Regions from separate parts of the Shewanella sp. MSW genome, predicted to be linked through region 3. Evidence: predicted binding sites of a transcription regulator. Region 3 holds the regulator's gene; each other region holds the start of a gene.
The links. Region 3 encodes MetJ, which represses methionine synthesis genes. Its sites were predicted from a motif close to TAGACGTCTAGACGTCTA; they were not measured.
Positions count from the first base shown of each region.

Region 1 (5,296 bases), on a different contig from region 3:
GCGTGCTCAGAACCCAAGCTGGCTTATATCGGCAGTAATGGCAAACTGCTGGCCTTCGGTGACAGCCTGACCCAAGGCGTGGGTGCCAAGGCCGGGCATGATTATCCCAGCCGTCTGGCTGAGTTGTGCCGTTGTGAGGTGATCAACGCCGGGATTTCCGGTGAGCAATCGGCTGCCGGGCTTGAGCGTTTGCCGGCGCTGCTGGATGAAACCAAGCCGGATCTGCTTATTTTGCTTGAAGGCGGTAACGATATTCTCCGCGGTCGCAGCCAGGCGCAATTGACGCAAAACATTGAGACCATGTTACTTGAGGCCAAAGAGCGGCAAATTCCGGTAGTGCTGCTGGCTGTGCCGCAAAAGAGTCTGTTGCTGTCACCTCTGCCTTTATATGCCGAACTGGCCGACAAGCACGGTGCCATATTGCTGGAGGATACTTTATCTGAGCTTTTGCGTTCAAACGAGCTCAAGTCAGATAATGTACATCTTAATCAACAGGGTTATTTACGTTTGGCACAAATCATCTTCTCCAAGCTGCAGGAGGCGGGCGCTTTTTGATGCTACTTTTTTGATTCTATTTAGCAAAAACCGGGCTAATTATCGATTGAACTTGACCCTGGTGGGCGTTTTGTGGGTAAATTCTCTGCCATAATAAATGGCAATAGTGCCTTCATAATAAATAACAGCAGGTTTAAAGAATCACATGACAGATCTTGAGCAGCAGGTTTTTACTCAAGTGCGTGCCATTATTGCCAACGAAGAGCAGGTGATAGGGCGCCGCGGCATCCTGATCCCGCTTAAGAAGGCTATTATTGCCGATGGTGATATCCGCAATGTGATCGATATTGTCGCGACCGATCCCGCGCTGGCAGCCCATTTGCTGTGGCGCAGCAATAACGCGCTCTCACCTTCAGTCCAGCCCAACCGCAGCCTCAAGGATGCCTTGGTGCGCCTTGGACAGGTCAATATCTACCGTTATGCCTTTAGTTTCTATCTTAAGGAGCGGCTCGATGAATTGCCGCAGCCATATCGCAAGCTGGTACAAGGCTATTGGCGTTTGACCGAGTCAGTGGCGATCGAATCTGTGGACAGTTTGCATCAGATGCAAGGGGTGCAGATAGACGCGGACGAAGTGCAGACTCTGGCACTATTCAGCGTATTCGGTCAGATAATAGCCCTGACAGCGTTTGCTTATCTCAACGCCGAAGCCGAGCAATGCTTTCCGCTGGGCATTATCAAGACATTAATAGATACCCAGCAGCAGACGCTGACGGTGGAAGCTTTTGAATCTCTGGGGTTGGATGATGAGCTGCAAAGCGAGTTTATGGTTGCTCATAACCTGAGACAGACCCGGGATCCCAATTCGCCCGGACTGGTACTGAGAAGGGTATTGTCCCAGCGCGGTCTGCTGCTGAATCCTCTCTAGATGCTTTGTGACTGCCGCCGCCTTTAAGGGACGGTGGCAGCCGCTCAGTCAGTGTCTGTCCTGACGCTGTAATCCCTCTTTGGCAATCAATTCCAGCAGCCTTTGCAGTTGCACTCTATTGCTGCTGTCGCGGCGGTAGGCACCGAACAGCGGCCGTTTCAGGCCTTCCTGCCCCAGTTTCACCGAGGTCAGGCTCAAGCCCTGGGCTTCGGTCAGTGACCAGCTGGGTAAGGCCGCTACCCCTTCTTTACAGGCGATGCGTTGCAGCAATACATTGGTGAGATCGCAGCGTTTTTGTGGGCCAGGCACCACCCCGGCCGGCTCAAGGAAGTGACGGAAAATATCCAGCCTTTCCAGCGGTACCGGATAACTGATGATAGCTTCCCCGGCCAGTTGCTGCGGCAGAATATAGCTGTTGCCTGCCAGCGGGTGATCTTTGGCCATCACCAGTCTCACCTCAAAATCAAACAGATGCTGGTAGGCAAGGGCATGGCCGGGTACAGGATCTGAGGTTAGCACTATATCCAGCTCACCGGTTTCCAGTGCATTGAGTGAGTCGAACAGGTGGCGGCTGGAGAGATCCAGATTGGCATCCGGATAAGACTGATGAAAGGCTTCCATCACAGGCATTAACCAGCGAAAGCAGCTGTGGCACTCAATACCCACCTTCAAGGGGCCGCAGTTTCCTGATAGGCCTCGCTTGAGTACAAATTCGGTTTCCTGTACCCGAGGTAATATCTCTTCTGCCAGGGTCAGCAGACGACTACCTTCAAGCGTGAAGGTCAGAGGTTTGCTTTTGCGGACAAATACCTGGGAGTTAATCCGGGTCTCCAGCTCTTTAATTTGGTGCGACAGTGCCGACTGGGTGACAAAACGTTTCTTCGCCGCGCCGGCCAGACTGCCACTTTCTTTCAGTGCTATCAGAGTACGAAGGTGTCTCAGCTCTATCATTTCCTCTCCACATGAATGCCGCTCATGTTGCCCTTGAATTCAATTCGGTTGCCTGTGTTGAGACTAACACAATAAACTTCTAGACGTCCAGACGCCCATGTTTATTTGTTGTATTCCGGCGTCATCAGTCATTTGCCGCATGTTTTATAAAGGATGGTATACATTATGCGATTAAACAGTCTTGGCTTTCCCCGTATCGGGCGTCGACGTGAACTCAAGTTTGCTTTGGAGAAGTATTGGCGTGGTGAGTCCAGCGTGGCCGAATTAGAAAGCGTTGCCAATGAGCTTAGGCGCACCCATTGGCAGTGGCAGGCTGATGCCGGGGTGGAGCTGTTACCGGTCGGCGATTTTGCTTACTATGATCAGGTGCTGACCCTGAGTGCGACTCTGGGGGTAATCCCAGAGCGTCACTGTGATGGCGGCGCTGTCAATCTCGATACCCTGTTCCGGATTGCCCGTGGCCGAGCGCCCAGTGGCAAGCATGCGCCGGCGTCTGAAATGACCAAGTACTTCAACACCAACTACCATTATCTGGTGCCTGAGCTCAGCGAAGATCAACGCTTCGATATCGCCTGGGAACAGTTGTTTGAAGAGGTGACCGAGGCTCAGGCGTTGGGCCACACCGCCAAGCCGGTACTCTTGGGGCCGGTCACTTTCCTGTATCTGTCCAAAACAGTGGGTTCAGAGTTCGACCGTTTGACACTGCTGCCGGCGCTGCTGGAATGTTATCAAACCATTCTGGCCCGATTTGCCGCCCAAGGCGTCGAATGGGTGCAATTGGATGAACCTGCGCTGGCACTTGAGCTGGATGACAACTGGCAGCAGGCCTTTAATCAGGCCTACGGCGTGTTCAAGTCGGCGCCGCTCAAGCTGTTGCTGGCAACCTATTACGGCACTGTCGCCCACCATCAAAGTCTGTTGTCGGCACTGCCGGTGGCGGGTATTCACCTGGATCTGGTCACCGCGCCCGAGCAGTTGCAGGCCTTTGCTGGTGCATTGGCACCCGAGCAGGTGTTGTCGGTTGGGGTGATCAACGGCCGTAACGTCTGGGCCGCCGATCTGGATCTTGTGGCCGAGCAGTTGGCGCCACTGGCACGGGATCTGGGAGACCGGCTCTGGCTCGCTACTTCCTGCTCCCTGTTGCATACCCCGGTGGATCTTGAGGTGGAAACCGCGCTGGCGCCCGAGCTTAAAAGTCTGCTGGCCTTTGCCCGGCAAAAACTCACCGAGTTGCAGGAGCTCAAGGCGCTTTTGGAGGCGCCTGAGACTGAAAATGCCAAAGCCGTGGTCACCCGTTGCCGGAGTCGGCGCGCGGCCAGGGCGCAGGGGCGTAATCAACCGCTCAGTGCCAGAATTGATGCCTTGATTGCGGCTGATTACGACCGAAACCATGAGTTTGAGGTGCGCAGACAAGCCCAGCAGGCCAGGTTCAAGCTGCCTTTGTTGCCGACGACTACCATAGGTTCATTCCCGCAGACGGCGGCCATTCGTAACCTGCGTAGCCGCTGGCGCAAGGGGGAGTTGGACGATGCTGTATACACAGAGCAACTGCAACAGGTGACCCGGGATACCATAGAACGGCAGCTCAAGCTGGGAATAGATGTGCTGGTACACGGTGAAGCCGAGCGCAACGACATGGTGGAATACTTTGGTGAACAGCTCGACGGCGTTGGTTTTACCAAACATGGCTGGGTGCAGAGTTATGGTTCTCGTTGCGTTAAGCCGCCGCTGATCTATGCCGATGTGACCCGTCCCAAGGCGATGACAGTCGACTGGGCCGAGTATGCCCAGAGTCTAACCGATAGACCGGTGAAAGGCATGCTGACCGGGCCTGTGACCCTATTGCATTGGTCCTTTGCCCGCGAGGATATTAGCCGCGAACAGATAGCGACTCAGTTGGCTCTGGCGATACGCGATGAAGTGGTGGCATTGGAGCAGGCGGGCATAGGCATTATTCAGATTGATGAGCCGGCGTTTAGGGAAGGTTTGCCGCTCAAACGCAGCGATTGGGCCCATTATCTCGATTGGGCTGTGGCCGCCTTCAAGCTCAGCGCCGCCGGTGTCAGGGACGAGACCCAAATTCACACCCATATGTGCTACAGCGAATTCAACGACACTATTGCCGCAATTGCCGCCATGGATGCCGATGTGATCACCATAGAAACATCGCGCTCACGGATGGAGTTGTTGAATGCCTTTGAAGACTTTGACTATCCCAATGAAATCGGCCCCGGGGTTTACGATATTCACTCCCCCAACATTCCAACAGTGGAGGCCATGGTGAGCCTGATTGAAAAGGCGGCGCAGAAAATTCCTCTGCGCCAGCTCTGGGTTAACCCGGATTGCGGCTTGAAGACCCGTAATTGGGAGGAAGTTGAGCCGGCTTTAAAGAACATGGTTGATGCCACCAGGGAGTTGCGACGTCGACTCGGGTGATAAAATTCTGTGGTTAATAACAGTCAGGGGCGCAATGCGCCCCTGATGTTGATTGACTTCAACGCGGTAAAGATTCAACTCATGCTTATTCCCAGTATCATCAGGCCCACAGTGCCCATGATGATCAAGCTTGAAAAGATTGTGCCCAGAATGGCGAAGATTTTCTGCCGCTCTTTTTGTACCAGGCCACCAATACCCAACCCCAAAGACACCAGACAGACCAGCATCATAAAGATGATCATTAACCCTACAAGAACCGCTTCCATGGAGTTTTCATCCATGCCGCCCGGTGTTGTTGTTTCCAGGGTTCCGGCAACAATAAAAGTAATAAACAGGGCGATTCCACTCAATATGCTGGTGACAAATGAGGCTATCCCTGGACCTGAATGTTTTAATTGCATGGCAATCCCTTGATTTTTTCTGATGGTTATCCAACTGAGAAATATACAGAAACTGAGGGAAATATGCCATCGGCCATTTCTGTCT
Region 1 is NZ_LVDR01000008.1:210,888-216,183, reverse strand. It holds gene AYI96_RS11070 (GDSL-type esterase/lipase family protein) at 1-555, shown strand, start outside; gene AYI96_RS11065 (HDOD domain-containing protein) at 701-1,423, shown strand; gene AYI96_RS11060 (LysR family transcriptional regulator) at 1,472-2,374, opposite strand; gene metE (5-methyltetrahydropteroyltriglutamate--homocysteine S-methyltransferase) at 2,540-4,810, shown strand; gene AYI96_RS11050 (hypothetical protein) at 4,885-5,211, opposite strand.
Region 1: metE (5-methyltetrahydropteroyltriglutamate--homocysteine S-methyltransferase) is a predicted target of MetJ. The motif match lies at 2,447-2,464, and genes of this name have one in related genera.

Region 2 (5,296 bases), on a different contig from region 3:
GCCACTTCTCTTGGATGATTTGCTCCAGCATCGCCTTGCCGTCGGCATAGACTTTACGGGCCTCAGTACCAACGACTTCATCATCCAGGATCTGCGGGAAATGACCGTGCAATTCCCAGGCGCGGAAAAACGGCGTCCAGTCGATGCGCTCGAGCAAGTCCTCCAGCGGATAGTCGTCAAACACCTGGATCCCCGGGGTGTTGGGCTTCATTGCTTGGTAGTTGGCCCAGTCGTGGCTGCAGCGGTTATCCCGTGCTACCTGCAAGGGCACTATCTGCTTGCGCTTGGTCTGCGACAGGCGCTTTTGGCGCATCATTTCATATTCGCGATAGGTTTCGTCTATGGTGGCCTGGCGGGTTTCATTGTTGATGAGCTTGCTGACCATGGGCACGGCGCGCGAGGCATCGGCGATATAGATGGCGCCGTGGGGGTAATGAGGCGCTATCTTCACAGCGGTATGGATCTTGGAGCAGGTGGCACCACCGATAATCGCCGGCAGGGTCAGACCTTCGCGCTCGAAGGTTTTAACGTTGTGCACCATCTCATCCAGGCTCGGGGTAATGAGCCCGGACATGCCTATGATGTCGACCTTCTCGGCCTTGGCGACTTCGATGATTTTCTCCACCGGCACCATGACACCGAGATCTATCACTTCATAGCCGTTACAGGCCAGCACCACCCCGACTATGTTCTTGCCTATGTCGTGAACATCGCCCTTGACCGTGACCATCAGCACCTTGCCGTTGCTCTGGCCTTCGACTTTTTCGGCTTCGATATAGGGGTTGAGATAGGCGACCGCTTTTTTCATCACCCGGGCGGACTTGACCACTTGCGGCAGAAACATCTTACCGGCGCCAAAGAGATCGCCCACCACGTTCATGCCGTCCATCAGCGGGCCTTCAATCACATCCAGCGGCCGCTTGGCCTGCAGGCGCGCTTCTTCGGTGTCGGCATCTATGTATTCGGTGATCCCTTTCACCAGCGCGTGTTCCAGGCGCTTGTTGACCGGCAACTTGCGCCATTCGAGATCTTCTTTCTTGCCTGCGCCGCCCGGGCCACCGCGATACTTCTCGGCGACTTCGAGCAGCTGCTCTGTGTTACTGGAGTCGGTAACCGGGCAGGGCAGGTTGAGCACCACGGCCTCTACCTTCTGCTTCAGCTCAGGGTCGATATCATCATAGATGGCCAACTGACCGGCGTTGACTATGCCCATATCCATCCCCGCCTTGATGGCGTGATAGAGGAACACGGCATGAATGGCTTCTCGCACCGGGTTGTTGCCGCGAAAGGAGAAAGAAACGTTGGACACCCCGCCGGAAATCATCGCATGGGGCAGGTTGGCCTTGATATCTGCAATGGCGCCGATAAAGTCCACCGCATAGTTATCGTGCTCCTCTATGCCGGTGGCGATGGCGAAGATATTGGGGTCGAAGATAATATCTTCCGGCGGGAAGCCCACCTTATCCACCAGCACCCGGTAGGCGCGGGTACAGATCTCGGTTTTGCGCTCCCGAGTGTCGGCCTGGCCCTGTTCGTCGAAGGCCATGATGATGGCGGCGGCGCCGTAGCGCTTCACCAGTTTGGCCTGTTCAATAAACTTGGCCTCGCCCTCTTTGAGGGAGATGGAGTTGACTATTCCCTTGCCCTGAATGCACTTGAGCCCGGCCTCAATCACCTCCCACTTGGAGGAGTCGATCATCACAGGTACCTTGCTGATATCCGGCTCTGAGGCGATAAGGTTGAGGAATTTCTGCATCATCTCGACCCCGTCGAGCATGCCCTCATCCATGTTGATATCTATGATCTGGGCGCCGTTTTCTACCTGGTCACGGGCCACCTCCAGCGCGGTTTCGTACTGGCCTTCTTTGATTAACTTGAGAAACCGGGCCGAGCCGGTGACATTGGTGCGCTCGCCCACATTCACAAACAGGCTGCTTGCATCTATGGTCAGGGGTTCCAGTCCGGAGAGGCGACATGCCACCGGCAGCTCAGGCAGCGGCCTTGGTGCATGAGGGCTAACGGCTTCAGAAATCGCCTTGATATGCGCAGGCGTGGTGCCGCAGCAGCCGCCGACAATATTGAGCAGACCCTCTTCGGCCCAGGGGCCTATCACGCTTGCCATCTCTGCCGGAGTCTCGTCATAGCCGCCGAATTCATTGGGCAGACCGGCATTGGGGTGCGCCGAGACAAAGCACTCGCTGATACGGGAAAGCTCCTCGACATAGGGCCGCAGTTCTTTCGGGCCCAGGGCGCAGTTTAGGCCTATGCTCAGCGGCTTGATATGTCTGAGAGAATGGTAAAAGGCCTCTGTGGTTTGCCCTGTCAGGGTGCGGCCCGAGGCATCGGTAATGGTGCCGGAAATCATCACCGGCAACCTTTGGTCCAGTTTCTCGAACACATTTTCGATGGCAAACAGCGCCGCCTTGGCATTGAGAGTATCGAAGATGGTTTCCACCAGGATGATGTCGGCGCCACCGGCGATCAGCGCCTCGGTGGATTCGCTGTAGGCCAACACAAGATCGTCGAAATGTATGTTGCGAAAGCCGGGATCATTCACATCCGGACTGATGGAGCAGGTGCGGTTGGTGGGGCCGAGCACCCCGGCCACATAGCGGGGAATACCGCTGGCGGCGGCCACTTCATCGGCCACTTCGCGGGCGATTTTGGCGCCTTGGTAATTGATCTCCGCCGCCAGGTTTTGCATCTCGTAGTCGGCCATGGCAATGGTGGTGGCGTTGAAGGTGTTGGTTTCTATGATGTCGGCACCGGCCAGCAGGTATTCCCTGTGAATGGTCTTGATGATCTCGCTCTGGGTCAGTACCAGCAGATCATTGTTGCCTTTGACATCGCAATGCCAATCTTTGAAGCGCTCGCCGCGGTAATCGGCTTCTTCCAGCTTGTAGTCCTGGATCATGGTGCCCATGGCGCCATCTAAAATCAGGATCCGCTCTTTGAGGGTCTGTTTGAGCTTGAGCTCTGTCTGGCTTGGGGAGTGCTGGGAAGTCGCCATAGGGTTACCTTTCATACCTGTCTTATTGCTGTTTTACATTCGCGGTGCTTGGCATCCGCGACATCATCTCTGCCGACCTGACGCCCGGGACACTATCTGGCATGATAGCCAAAGGCGTGTGTGGGCGCGGAAAGTTATTTTGGACATTTATACGTATAGACGTCCATAATATACGGATTCCGGCGGCCTGCGGCAAGGTTAAATTGGCCCGGTAACCACCGGGACTCTGACGGGAGAGGTGTGTGGCTGAACATAGGCAACTGAATATCTATCTGCTGCGGCACGGTGAATGTGAAGGCGGCGAGATTATCCGCGGCCGCAGTGATGTGGCCCTGAGCGATGAGGGCAAAGCGCAGATGTGGCGTAGCTGGCGGGCTATCAGTAGTGAGCTGGAGCAGTTGCCGAGTGCGCCCGAACGCCTGGCGCTGCTGAGTTCTCCGGCCCTGCGTTGCCAGGCCTTTGCCGCCGAGCTCAAGGCCGATATGCCCGACTATTTCCCGGCGCCGCTGCAGCAGCATGACTGGCTCTGGGAGCTAGACTTCGGTGACTGGGACGGCATGAAGGTGGCGAGTGTCTATCAGCAGCATAGCGAGGCGGCCGAAGCCTTCTGGCGTGACCCAGTGGCCAATACTCCGCCGGGCGGGGAATCGCTGCCAGCCTTTCGTAGCCGGGTGTTGGATGGCTGGCAGACTATGGTGCAGCGCTGGCTTGCGAGAGAGGTTAGTTGTTCCGAAAGCTCTGATTCAAGAGACTCTGGTTCAAAAGGCTCTGGTTCAAAAGGCTCTGGTTCTTCAGCAAGCGCCGATGCGGCACTGATCTTGACTCACAGCGGGGTTATCCGGCTGCTGCTGGCCGAGATTTTGCTGCCGGGGCAAATACCGCCTGCGGCAGTGTTCAACGCCTTGGAGCTACCTTATGCGGCCTGGGTCAGAATAACCCTCTATGCCAGCCGTGATGCCAGCGGTGATGCCAGCGGTGAAAGTGACCAGGAATGGCAGTGTTTCAGCAAGCTCCACTGGCCGCAATAGTGCTGCGCTATTGCGCCGGGCAATTGTGCCGGGCGATAAAACCGGGATAATAACCCCAAATGGCCGCCAAGTGCGGCAGCAGCCAGGGTGTTGGCGCCTTTGCAGGTGAACCAACCCAGGGAACCGGGAAAGCCCGGACTGTGCCCGCAACTGTGAGTCGCCTTTGGCGGCGAGTCAGGAGACCTGCCCAGGCTGATAAACCAAACCAGAAACCCGGGCGGGTAAACCGGGGGAGCGAATAGATGATTCTTCCACTGCAGCTTGAGCCTTCTGCCGGTCACAGGCTCAATGTCGGGGGGCGGTTATGAGCCTGGCACTCAAGGTGCAACAGCTTAGCTGGCTTCCCGGTGGTCACAGCGTATTGGCCGATGTGGGTTTTGAGCTGCCAAGTGGCAAGATGCTCGGGCTCATAGGCCCCAATGGTGCCGGTAAGTCGAGCCTGCTGCGCTGCCTCTATCGTTATATCCGCCCGGATAGCGGCCAGATCCAGCTGTTTGGTCAGGATATCCATAGCTTGTCTGCCAAAGCCTTCGCCAAAGAGGTGGCCGTGGTGCTGCAGGATACCCCGGCCCAGTTGGCACTGGATTTGACTCAATTAGTGGCCATGGGACTGACTCCCCACAAGGGGTTGTTTGATATGCCATCGGCGACCGACAAGGCCCAGGTGCAGGCGGCATTGGCGCAGGTCGGGTTGCAGCACAAGGCCGCAGAGCCTTTCGCGCAGCTTTCCGGCGGAGAGAAGCAAAGGGCCTTGATTGCCCGCGCCATAGTACAGCGCCCCAAGCTTTTGATCCTGGACGAGCCCACTAATCATCTGGATATCCGCTATCAGATCCAGATCCTCGAGCTGGTGCGCAGCCTGGGGGTCACGGTGATCGCCTCGATTCACGATCTCAATCTGGCCTCGGCCCTGTGTGACGAACTCTTACTGCTGGATAACGGCCGCCGTATTGCCCACGGCTCGCCCCAGAGCGTATTGACCGAAGACAGAATTGCCGGTGTCTTCGGTGTTTGCTGCCAGGTGGGGACGCATCCGCAGTTGGGAAGGCCGCTGATCCACTACTTTTACGGCTATCAGTCGCCAGAGCCTGGTCACGGCAAGGCTGTAAGCTCGGCGGCGCTCGCCAGTGGCGAGGTTCAAGGCGCTGCGATAGTCGAGCCAATGGCAGGGCCTGCCTCGGCCGAAACCTGTGTTGCTCACAAGGAAACTGACCGGCGCCCACGCTCGGTGGGAGGTGGCGCATGAATGCTTCCGTGG
Region 2 is NZ_LVDR01000002.1:198,305-203,600, forward strand. It holds gene metH (methionine synthase) at 1-3,010, opposite strand, end outside; gene AYI96_RS02500 (histidine phosphatase family protein) at 3,253-4,038, shown strand; cobalamin riboswitch at 4,107-4,244, shown strand; gene AYI96_RS02505 (ABC transporter ATP-binding protein) at 4,343-5,284, shown strand; gene AYI96_RS02510 (FecCD family ABC transporter permease) at 5,281-5,296, shown strand, end outside.
Region 2: metH (methionine synthase) is a predicted target of MetJ. The motif match lies at 3,159-3,176, and genes of this name have one in related genera.

Region 3 (5,296 bases):
ACTGGGTCATAGCGGTTTACCTCTTCTTGGCTGGGTTGTCGGCGGGTAGTCTGCTGATTGGGATCGGGCTGCGTTGGGTGCAAAACAAGACAGAGGGTGACAGCGGTATTCTCAAGGCGGCAGCCTTGATAGCGCCAGTGGCTATCTGTTTGGGGATGCTGTGTCTGGTGTTTGACCTGACCAAGCCGTTCCACTTCTGGCTGATCCTGATCAACTACAACCTGACATCTGTGATGTCCATCGGGGTGTTGGCGCTGCTGGCCTATATTCCGCTGACCTTTGCCTATGCGCTGGTCGTGCTGAAAGATGATCTCGGTAGCTGGGGTCTGGGCTTTCTTAAAGGGATTGCAGAATCACTGACTGGCCTTCGCAAGACTATGGAAGTACTGCTGTTTGTGCTGGCGATTGTCGTGGGTGCTTACACAGGCTTCCTGATCTCCGCCATGAACGCCTACCCCATGCTGAACACTGCCGTATTACCGGCGCTGTTCCTGGTGTCCGGTCTGTCGGCCGGTGCGGCCGCCAACGCGGTAGTGGCGCTGCTGCTGTTCAAGACAGACAAGCACTGCCCACAGCTGGGACGGATGCACGGTTTGGAACTGCCGGTAATGGCGGCAGAAATCCTGTTCCTGTTCATGCTGTTCTGCGCGCTCTATTTCAAGGGCGGTGCAGCGGCGGCAGCGCTGGCATCATTGACAAGTGGCGTCTGGGCCAGCGTGTTCTGGATTGGAGTTGTGGGTATAGGTTTTGGTATCCCGCTGCTTTCCATGTTGTTGCTGCCGGCGAGTACCCGCCACACCAAGGACGCCATGCTGGCGGTAGCCTGCTGCAGCCTGACCGGGGTGCTGGCACTTAGACACTTCATTCTCTATGCAGGTCAGAGCTATCTTGGTTAACAAGCACCTCTGAACCTGTTTTGCCTCAGCCCGTATCATTTGATACGGGCTTTTTTTGTATCTTGATACCATTGTGCCACTGAGATCTGGACTATCTTTAACCCATGTAACTAACGTCTTGCGTCTGGTTACAGATAAAAGCAAGAGGGGGATGAGATGAAACTGAGTCTTTTGACACTGCTTACCACGGGGCTTGCCAGCACGCTGGCGCTGGCAGGGCAGGATGTTTATGAGGCCCGCGCCGATGCCATGGGCGGCGTTGCCGTGGCGGCCGGTAATCGTGAGGCGGCGGCCTTTTCCAATCCGGCGCTGCTGGCTTTGCCCTCGCGCCGCAGCAGTGACTTCAGTTTACTTATTCCCACCATAGGCGCAGATGGCGCAGATAAAGATCAGATGATCGATAAGTTTGATGCCTTGCAGGATAACTATGACGCTCTGGTCAATGCCATAGATGCTGCCGACACAGCGGCTATCGATGACTACCGCAAGCGCCTCAGTGGTGACTTGCAATCGCTGCAGGGCAACAACGCCTATGTCAGTGCCGGTATCAATATGGCGTTGGTCATGCCTTCGGATGGTTTTAGCTATGCCTTTGTATTCAAGAGTTATCTCGATGCCTTGGGGATTGCCGAAATCGCCGCTGCGGATATTGATGCCCTGGATAATCTGGACCCCAATAACCCGCCGGAAATCCAAGATTTGACCTCCCAGGGGCGGGTAGTGGCCGGGGCGGTTTCCGAGCTCGGAGTTGCCGTGAGCTATCCGCTATCTATCGTCAATATGCCGGTGACAGTGGGAGTCACCCCCAAGCTGCAACGGTTGGATAGTTTTAATTATGCTGTCAGCGCCAACAACTTCGATGCCGATGATTTCAATGATGATGATTATCGCAGTGATGACACAGGCTTTAATCTGGATATCGGCCTGGCATTTCAGCCATTGGATGGTTTGGTTATCGGTGTCAGCGGACGTAATCTTATCGAGCGGGACTTAAGCAGCATAGAGGCTGGCGGCGTGCAGCTTACCTATCAGGTGAAACCTATGGTTACCGCCGGGGTGGCCTATGACTGGGCGGCTTTTTCGCTCAGCAGCGACTTGGATCTTACCGACAACGATAAGTTTGCCGAGCTTGAGGGCAGCCGCTATTGGCGTTTAGGTGGCGAATACCGGCCTGCTGACTGGGTTGCTTTACGGCTCGGTTATCGCCAGGATCTTAATGATCACAGCGCCGATCTTTATTCACTCGGGACAGGGTTCGCCATAGGCAACAGCTTCCGGCTGGATCTCACCGGCATGTTTGGCAGTGACGATGCCATAGGTGGCGTGCTGCAAACCAGCTATCACTTCTAACAGCGATTTAACCGTTGATGAGCGCCAGGGTTGACTTGATAGTCAGCAACAGGGCGCTCAGGGTGCATAGCGCCAAGGTTAAGCTGCGGGTCTTCTCTTTATCCACCCGGCCCACCAAACGGCCAGCGACCAGAAAACCAATAAATACCGCAGGCAGCAGCAACAGCGATAGCCACAGATGCTTTAGGGTCAAGAGGCCAAAACAGCCGAGAATGATCAAGGCTATCAAGGAGCTGAAGATGAAGAAGGCCGACAGCGCTGCGCGGAACTGACTGGCATCCTTACCCGCCAGCAGCAGAGCCATAGGTGGTCCACCTATGGCCGCCACGGTATCGAAGATCCCGGAAAATACCCCGGCAATAAACAGGCTGAGGCGGTTGATCTTAATGCTGTATTTTCTGAAGCTGAGAAATACGGCCACGGCCACAATCAGGGCTATGGTCAAGCCCATAATCGGTTGCGGTGCCAGCAACAACAGGGTGGCACCAATCAGGCCGCCGGGGAGTCGTCCCAGCAAGGCATATTGCAAGCCGTTGAATTCCAGGTGGCCGCGTTCGCGTATCAAGGTCAACAGGGCGATAGAAAATCCCATCACAATCACAGGGACGGGAACCAGTTCCGGATCGACGATATACAGCAAAGGTGTGGCTACCACGGCCAGGCCAAAGCCTATCAGCGACTGGGTCAGGGCGCCGGTAAATATGATCAGGGATGCCAGCAACAGGGTGACGGGATCTATCAATGACAGCATTCGCAAGCTCCCAAAAGAAAAGGATCGCGCAGCGATCCTTGTTCAACAATAAGATAATTCAGAGGAATAAGACACTTATTCCATGTCTTCCCATTCAATGCCCATGGCATCCATCATGCGTTTGGCTTCTTCCGGGATGCTGTCGGGTTTGTCTTTGGACAAATCCTCATCATTGGGCAGTGGCTGGCCGGTATAGGCATGCAGGAAGGCTTCGCACAACAGTTCGCTGTTTGTGGCGTGCCGCAGGTTGTTTACCTGGCGCCGGGTGCGCTCATCGGTCAATACTTTCAGTACCTTCAACGGAATAGAGACAGTGATTTTTTTCACTTGCTCATTCTTCTTGCCGTGTTCGGCATAAGGGCTGATGTATTCGCCATTCCATTCAGTCATTGATTCACCTGTGATCTCACTAATTCGCAGCAGATTTTAAACCCTTACAGGATACAGTCAAATGATTGCCTGCAAAATCTGTGCAATATGAACAGAAATCCATACATTTGGACGTCCAAACGTCTTGATGCCTATTGACGGCTGGATAGTCATTGGTTAGATTTAGACGTCCAGACATCTTTATGGTGTCGAACCTCAGCATTCAGGAGTCGATTATGACAGAGCGGCGATTAGCAACCACAGCGGTCCGGCAGGGCATCGAATCAGACAGCCAGCACGGGGCCGTGGTGCCACCCATCTATCTGTCGACCAACTATGCCTTTGAGGGGCACACTCAGCCAAGAGCCTTTGATTATAGCCGCTCGGGTAATCCTACCCGCTCCATTCTGGGGGATGCCTTGGGGGAGCTGGAACAGGGCTGCAGTGCGGCAATCACAGCGACCGGCATGGCGGCCATTACTCTGGTGGTCAACCTGCTGGGGCCGGATGACCTCTTGTTGGTGCCCCATGACTGTTATGGCGGTAGCTATAGGCTGTTCACCCATCTGGCCGCCAAGGGCCAGTTTCGTTTGCAGGTTTTGGATCAAACCGACCCGCAAGCACTCGCCGCTGCCCTGGCGCAAAAGCCGCGCATGGTGTGGCTCGAGACGCCATCTAATCCGCTGCTGCGGGTTGTGGATATCACCGCCATTGCCGAGGCGGCCCACCAGCAGGGCGCATTGGTGGTGGCCGACAACACCTTTTTATCGCCGGCGCTGCAACAGCCTTTACTGTTGGGGGCCGACATAGTGGTGCACTCGACCACTAAATACATCAATGGCCACAGCGATGTGGTGGGCGGCGCCGTGATTGCCAAAGATCCCGAACTGGCAGAGCAGCTGCACTGGTGGTCCAACACGCTTGGGCTGAGCGGTGGCGCCTTCGATAGCTACTTGACCCTGCGAGGCCTGCGTACTCTGGCGCTGAGGATCCGCGAGCATCAGGCCAATGCCGAGCGCATAGTGGCGCTGCTGAGCCAGAGCCCGGTGGTAGACAAAGTTTATTATCCGGGGCTTAAGAGTCACCCTGGTCATGAGATTGCCGCCAGGCAGCAGAGTGGCTTTGGCGCTATGCTGAGTTTTGAACTCAAGGGCGATGAGACGCAGGTGGTTGCCTTCCTCGGCGCGCTCAGGCTGTTTTCCGTGGCCGAGAGCCTGGGAGGGGTTGAGAGCCTGGTGGCCGTGCCCGCCACCATGACCCACAGAGCCATGACGAGTGAGGCTCGCGCCGAAGCCGGTATTAAAGACACGCTTATTCGCTTGTCTGTGGGCATAGAAGATAGCCGGGATCTGCTAGACGATATCGCCGCCGGATTGGCGGCAGCCGCAAACTGTTGAATTGAAGGAGCTTGAGATGGCACGTTGTCACCTACATAAGTTTGGCGGTTCCAGTCTCGCCGATGCCGATTGCTACCGACGGGTCGCCCATATTTTGCTGACCCATGGTCATGCCGATGATCTTGTAGTGGTTTCCGCCGCCGGCAAGAGTACTAATTTTCTCTATAAACTGTTGAACCTGAAGGAGTCGGGCGCTCTGTGGCAGGAGGAGCTACAGGAGCTTGTCGGCTATCAGCAGAATCTGATTGAACAGCTGCTGGGCAATGAACAGGCACGTCAACTGCGGGAGCGTCTGTCTACAGATAAGGCGCAACTGGCCAGTTTATTGTCTTTGCCTGAACTCAGCGAATACCAATGCAATCAGGTGGTGGGTTTCGGTGAACGCTGGTCGGCCAGACTGATGGCGGCGCTGCTGCGGGAGTCCGGTGTTGCCGCTTCCCATGTGGATGCCCGCAGTTTGTTGATTGCCGATGAGGGCGCAGTGCCCAGGATTCGCCTCGATGAGTCCCGTGAAAGGGTGCAGCGGCTGCTGG
Region 3 is NZ_LVDR01000013.1:52,046-57,341, reverse strand. It holds gene nrfD (NrfD/PsrC family molybdoenzyme membrane anchor subunit) at 1-896, shown strand, start outside; gene traF (conjugal transfer protein TraF) at 1,053-2,246, shown strand; gene AYI96_RS14460 (sulfite exporter TauE/SafE family protein) at 2,254-2,997, opposite strand; gene metJ (met regulon transcriptional regulator MetJ) at 3,073-3,387, opposite strand; gene metB (cystathionine gamma-synthase) at 3,603-4,763, shown strand; gene AYI96_RS14445 (bifunctional aspartate kinase/homoserine dehydrogenase II) at 4,780-5,296, shown strand, end outside.

Region 4 (5,296 bases), on a different contig from region 3:
GCCGACCGTTATGGGCTGAATATCACAGTGGTCAACGATCGGGTCGATCCCAGTTTCGGCTTTATGCCACTGGATAAAGACGGCAAGATCCGTATGGACTGCTCGTCACCTTTTGCCATGGCAGGCTTGCTTAAGCACATGGATGAGTTTGATATCTGTCTTGGCAACGATCCTGACTACGACAGACACGGGATAGTCTGCCCAGAGACAGGGTTGATGGACCCCAACCACTTTTTGGCAGTGGCGATAGATTACCTGCTGGAACACAGACCCGATTGGCCACAGACGCTGCAAATAGGCAAGACCTTGGTTTCCAGTGGCATGATAGACAAGATTGTTGCCTCACACGGGCGCCAGCTTTGTGAAGTGCCGGTTGGTTTCAAGTGGTTTGTCAGTGGCTTGAGTGAAGCCAGCCTGGCCTTTGGCGGTGAAGAAAGCGCCGGCGCCGCCTTCCTTCGACGTAACGGTACAACTTGGTGCACGGACAAAGACGGTTTTATTCTCGGGCTGCTGGCCGCTGAAATCCTCGCCGTGACCGGCAAAAATCCAGCCGAGCGTTATGCAGAACTGGCTGCCATACACGGTGATTGCTTCTACAAACGGATAGACAGCCCAATCAATCCCAAGCAAAAGGCGCGTTTTGCCACCCTCAATGCAGATACCTTGGGGGCAGAGACTTTGGCTGGAGACAAGATTGAGGCGGTACTGACCAAGGCTCCCGGCAATGATGGTGCCATTGGCGGTATTAAGGTGTTAACTGACAACGGCTGGTTTGCCGCCAGACCATCAGGCACTGAGGCACTTTATAAAATTTACGCCGAAAGCTTTGTCAGCGAGCAGCATCTGCAGCAGATATTGGAACAGGCGAGAGCGCTGATAACCAGCGCCCTAAAAGGCAAGCCGAACTGAGCTTAAGAGATTGCCAGTTCAGTAAAAAAGCGCAGCCGTGAACACAGCTGCGCTTTTTTATTCCCGGGGATCAATATTCCAGATGGCAACTGGGCAGGTTATTCTTCTGGATATAATCCTGATGATATTCTTCCGCGCGATGAAACTGTTTCACTGGCACAATTTCCGTCACTATGTGCCGCTGTCCCCACTTTCCACTACGAGCTAATGCCAGTTTTGAGGCCTCGGCCTGCTCCTTTTGCTCTTTGCTGTGAAAAAAAATCACGCTCCGATACTGAGTGCCGATATCGCCTCCTTGGCGATTTAGGCTGGTAGGGTTGTGATTACGCCAGAAAACTTGCAGCAGCTCGGTAAATGAAACCTGGGTGTCATCGAATTCCACCTGAACCACTTCGGCATGGCCGCTGTTGCCCTGTTTTACCTCTTCATAACGGTTGATTCTATCATCCCCCCCCATATAACCACTGCTGGCGTTTAATACGCCGGGTACTTGGCGAAAGAAATACTCTACTCCCCAAAAACAACCGCCACCGAATGTTGCTACCGCCATTTAATTTACCTTCCAGATGTCCAGATGGCTAAAATTATGCGCAATAAGTTTTCCTGTCAAGTGTCGTGTTTGACTGATTTTGACTTGTGCATATAGCTAGCTCTCTTTTGAATAGGCCCTGGCCAGCTCGAGGTGGCTTTTGGCGACAGCCGTTTTGATAAAACTCCTGCGAAGCGAGGTATTTAGTCACATAGCCAACAGGTTAAGCTGTGATACTATGAAACCTTGCTCTCTGGCGCTGGTCTCAACAAGCAAACGCATTTTGACAAGTTCCCAGGAGGCAGCGTTAATGGAAACAACAGCCAAAGCGGCAATAAGAAGGAGTATTTCGTGTTACAAGCCTTGAAGGATAATCCTGACTTCCTGTCATTGACTCTGGATAACCCCAATTCTCTGGAAAGTGTTAGCGGCACGCTTGGCGACCACACCCGGATAGCGATTTGGGACACAGGAGTCTTGCTGTTCGAGCCTCTGGATAACCAAAGTGATAAAGATATTGTGCTGTCATCCGGGGTACACGGCAATGAAACTGCACCTATCGAGCTGTGCAATGGCATTATCAAGTCGCTGTTGAAGCAAGAGCTACGGGTAGGGCAGCGAGTACTTTTCATATTCGGTAACCCGGCGGCAATTAACCGTGGCACCCGTATTGTCGATGAAAACCTCAACCGACTGTTCAGTGGTGAACACTCCAATCCCCCCGGGCTGGTGAACCCGGAGCGGATCCGCGCCAAGAAGCTGGAAACTTATGTCACACGTTTCTTCGAAGACGCACCACAAGGGGCAAGACAAAGGATCCATTACGATTTGCACACCGCCATTCGCGGCTCCAAACATGAAAAGTTTGCCATCTATCCCTATCGACCGGGTAAGGCTTACAGCCGTGAACAATTGATGTTCCTGGAGGCGGCCGGAGTCGATACCGTGTTGCTGCATCACGAACCCACAACCACTTTCAGCTATTTCTCGTCAAATCAGTTTGGCGCCGACGCCTTTACCATTGAGCTGGGCAAGGTTTACCCCATGGGACAAAACGATATGACACGTTTTATCGCTACCCGGGAGATGCTGAGTCGTTTGATCTGCAAACAATCGCTCGAACTCGAGGAGCAGGCGCTTGAGCGGGTCAATATCTATCAGGTCTGTAGGGTCATCAATAAGCAGGCCGACGACTTTGAATTTACCTTCGCCAGTGATGTGGAAAACTTCAGCGCTTTCCCCAAGGGTTATGTGCTGGCGCGGGAAGCGGGCAGGGATATTCGAGTAGAACAGGACTCGGAAGCCGTGGTGTTTCCCAACGCCAAGGTGCCCATTGGCCAACGTACAGTAATCTGCCTGGTTCAAGCCAAAGAGGTGCCATTGGCCTGAATTGTAAACCAATATATACGCGCCGATCCCATGCTAGTTGGCAAAGCACCCATGGTGGGAGTTGCTTGCTAGTTTACGTTAACGTAATGTTCGGGGCGCGTACTGAAAAAATCGGTAGGGCCGGTTTCGAGCCGGACAAACCCAGAGACAACAAGAGCACACTATGAGCAACGCAACAAATATGAACGAGACGGTGCATCGGGTGAGTTTTTTGAACAAGGACTCGCTGCATATCCCTGTACTCAAAATACTTCAGGCCGACGGCACCACCTATGAAGAGGCGGTATTGCCCGTCATAGATGAAGCCCTGTCACGCAAGATATTCGATACCTGTGTCTTTACGCGTGTCCTGGACGAACGTATGTTGGGCGCCCAGCGTCAGGGAAGGATCAGTTTTTACATGACTTGTATCGGTGAAGAAGCTGCCGTTATCGGCAGTGCCGCCGCGCTGGATGACAAGGATGTGATCCTTGCCCAGTACCGCGAACATGCCGCACTGCGTTATCGCGGCTTTAGCACAGAGCAGTTTATGAATCAGATGTTCAGCAATGAGAAAGATCTGGGCAAAGGCCGGCAGATGCCTATTCACTACGGCAGCCGTGAACTCAACTACCAAACCATCTCTTCACCGCTGGCGACTCAGATCCCGCAGGCATCCGGTGTAGGCTACTCGCTGAAGATGCAAGGCAAGCGTAATGTCGCCATCTGTTACTTCGGTGAAGGTGCTGCCTCTGAAGGCGATTTCCATGCCGGTCTCAATATGGCCGCAGTTCATAAAGCGCCGGTCATCTTCTTTTGCCGTAACAACGGCTACGCCATCTCAACCCCTACGGAAGAGCAGTACGCCGGTAACGGCATAGCCAGCCGCGGCGTTGGTTATGGCATGCACACCATCAGAGTCGACGGTAACGATATGTTGGCGGTTCTGGCCGCAACTCAGCAAGCCAGAGCTTACGCGCTTGAAAACAACGCGCCTGTGCTGATTGAAGCCATGACCTACCGCCTGGGTGCCCACTCATCTTCCGACGATCCATCCGGTTATCGCTCCAAAGAGGAAGAAGCCAAGTGGCAACAGCACGACCCTGTGAAACGCTTCAAGTTGTGGCTGATCAACAAAGGCTGGCTCAAGGAAAGCGACGAGACCGAGCTGTATGAGAAGTATCGTGAGGAAGTGCTGGCCGCGGTAAAAGTGGCCGAAAAGGTTCCGGCACCAGCCATAGAAGCCATCATAGAAGACGTTTTTGATCAGCCGACTGCGGCGCTCAAGCAGCAATTAACCGAGCTTAAGGCCCATGTTGCCAAGTATCCGAAAGCCTATCCTAAAACAGCAGGGAGATCATAAGCGTGGCACAGATGAATATGTTACAGGCCATCAATAATGCCCTGACCATAGCGATGGAAGCCGACGACAAGATGCTGGTTTTCGGTGAAGACGTAGGCCATTTCGGCGGTGTGTTCCGGGCAACTTCCGGTTTGCAGGAAAAGTTTGGCCGTGAGCGCTGCTTCAATACTCCACTTACCGAGCAGGGGATTGCCGGCTTTGCCAACGGCCTGGCTTCCAACGGCATGACGCCGGTAGCGGAAATCCAGTTTGCCGACTACATCTTCCCGGCGTTCGATCAAATCGTCAACGAAGCAGCCAAGTTCAGATACCGAAGCGGCAACGAGTTTGATGTCGGCGGCCTGACCTTCAGAACCCCCTATGGCGGCGGCATTGCCGGCGGTCATTACCACTCCCAGTCACCGGAAGCCTACTTTACCCAAACGCCCGGTCTCAAGGTGGTGGTTCCCCGTAACCCCTACCAAGCCAAGGGTTTGCTGCTGGCTGCCATTCGCGATAGCAACCCTGTGGTCTTCTTCGAGCCCAAGCGCTTGTACCGCGCCTCTGTCGGCGATGTGCCGGAAGGCGATTATCAACTGGAGCTGGGTAAAGCCGAAGTGGTTCGTGAAGGTAAAGATATCACTCTGCTGGCCTGGGGCGCGCAGATGGAAATCATAGAGAAAGCAGCCGATATGGCCAAAGAGGAAGGTATTGACTGCGAAGTCATCGACCTTCGTACTCTGGCCCCTTGGGATGTGGAAACCGTGGCCGAGTCGGTGAAAAAGACCGGCAGATTGCTTATCAACCACGAAGCGCCACTGACCGGTGGTTTTGCCGGTGAAATTGCCGCTACCATCCAACAGGAATGTTTCCTGTATCTGGAGTCGCCCATCAGCCGGGTTTGTGGTCTGGATACGCCATATCCCTTAATCCATGAAAAAGAATATATGCCGGATGCGCTTAAAACCTTTGAAGCCATCAAGGCCTCGGTGAATTTTTAGGAGAGCCAGGATGATTAAAGATTTTATTTTGCCCGACATAGGCGAAGGTGTTGTCGAGTGTGAACTGGTGGAATGGTTGGTGGCAGAGGGGGATACCGTCGCCGAAGATCAACCTGTTTGTGATGTGATGACAGACAAGGCACTGGT
Region 4 is NZ_LVDR01000007.1:27,145-32,440, forward strand. It holds gene pgm (phosphoglucomutase (alpha-D-glucose-1,6-bisphosphate-dependent)) at 1-909, shown strand, start outside; gene msrA (peptide-methionine (S)-S-oxide reductase MsrA) at 980-1,459, opposite strand; gene astE (succinylglutamate desuccinylase) at 1,790-2,827, shown strand; gene AYI96_RS09145 (thiamine pyrophosphate-dependent dehydrogenase E1 component subunit alpha) at 2,991-4,169, shown strand; gene AYI96_RS09150 (alpha-ketoacid dehydrogenase subunit beta) at 4,172-5,149, shown strand; gene AYI96_RS09155 (dihydrolipoyllysine-residue acetyltransferase) at 5,160-5,296, shown strand, end outside.
Region 4: msrA (peptide-methionine (S)-S-oxide reductase MsrA) is a predicted target of MetJ. The motif match lies at 1,473-1,490, and genes of this name have one in related genera.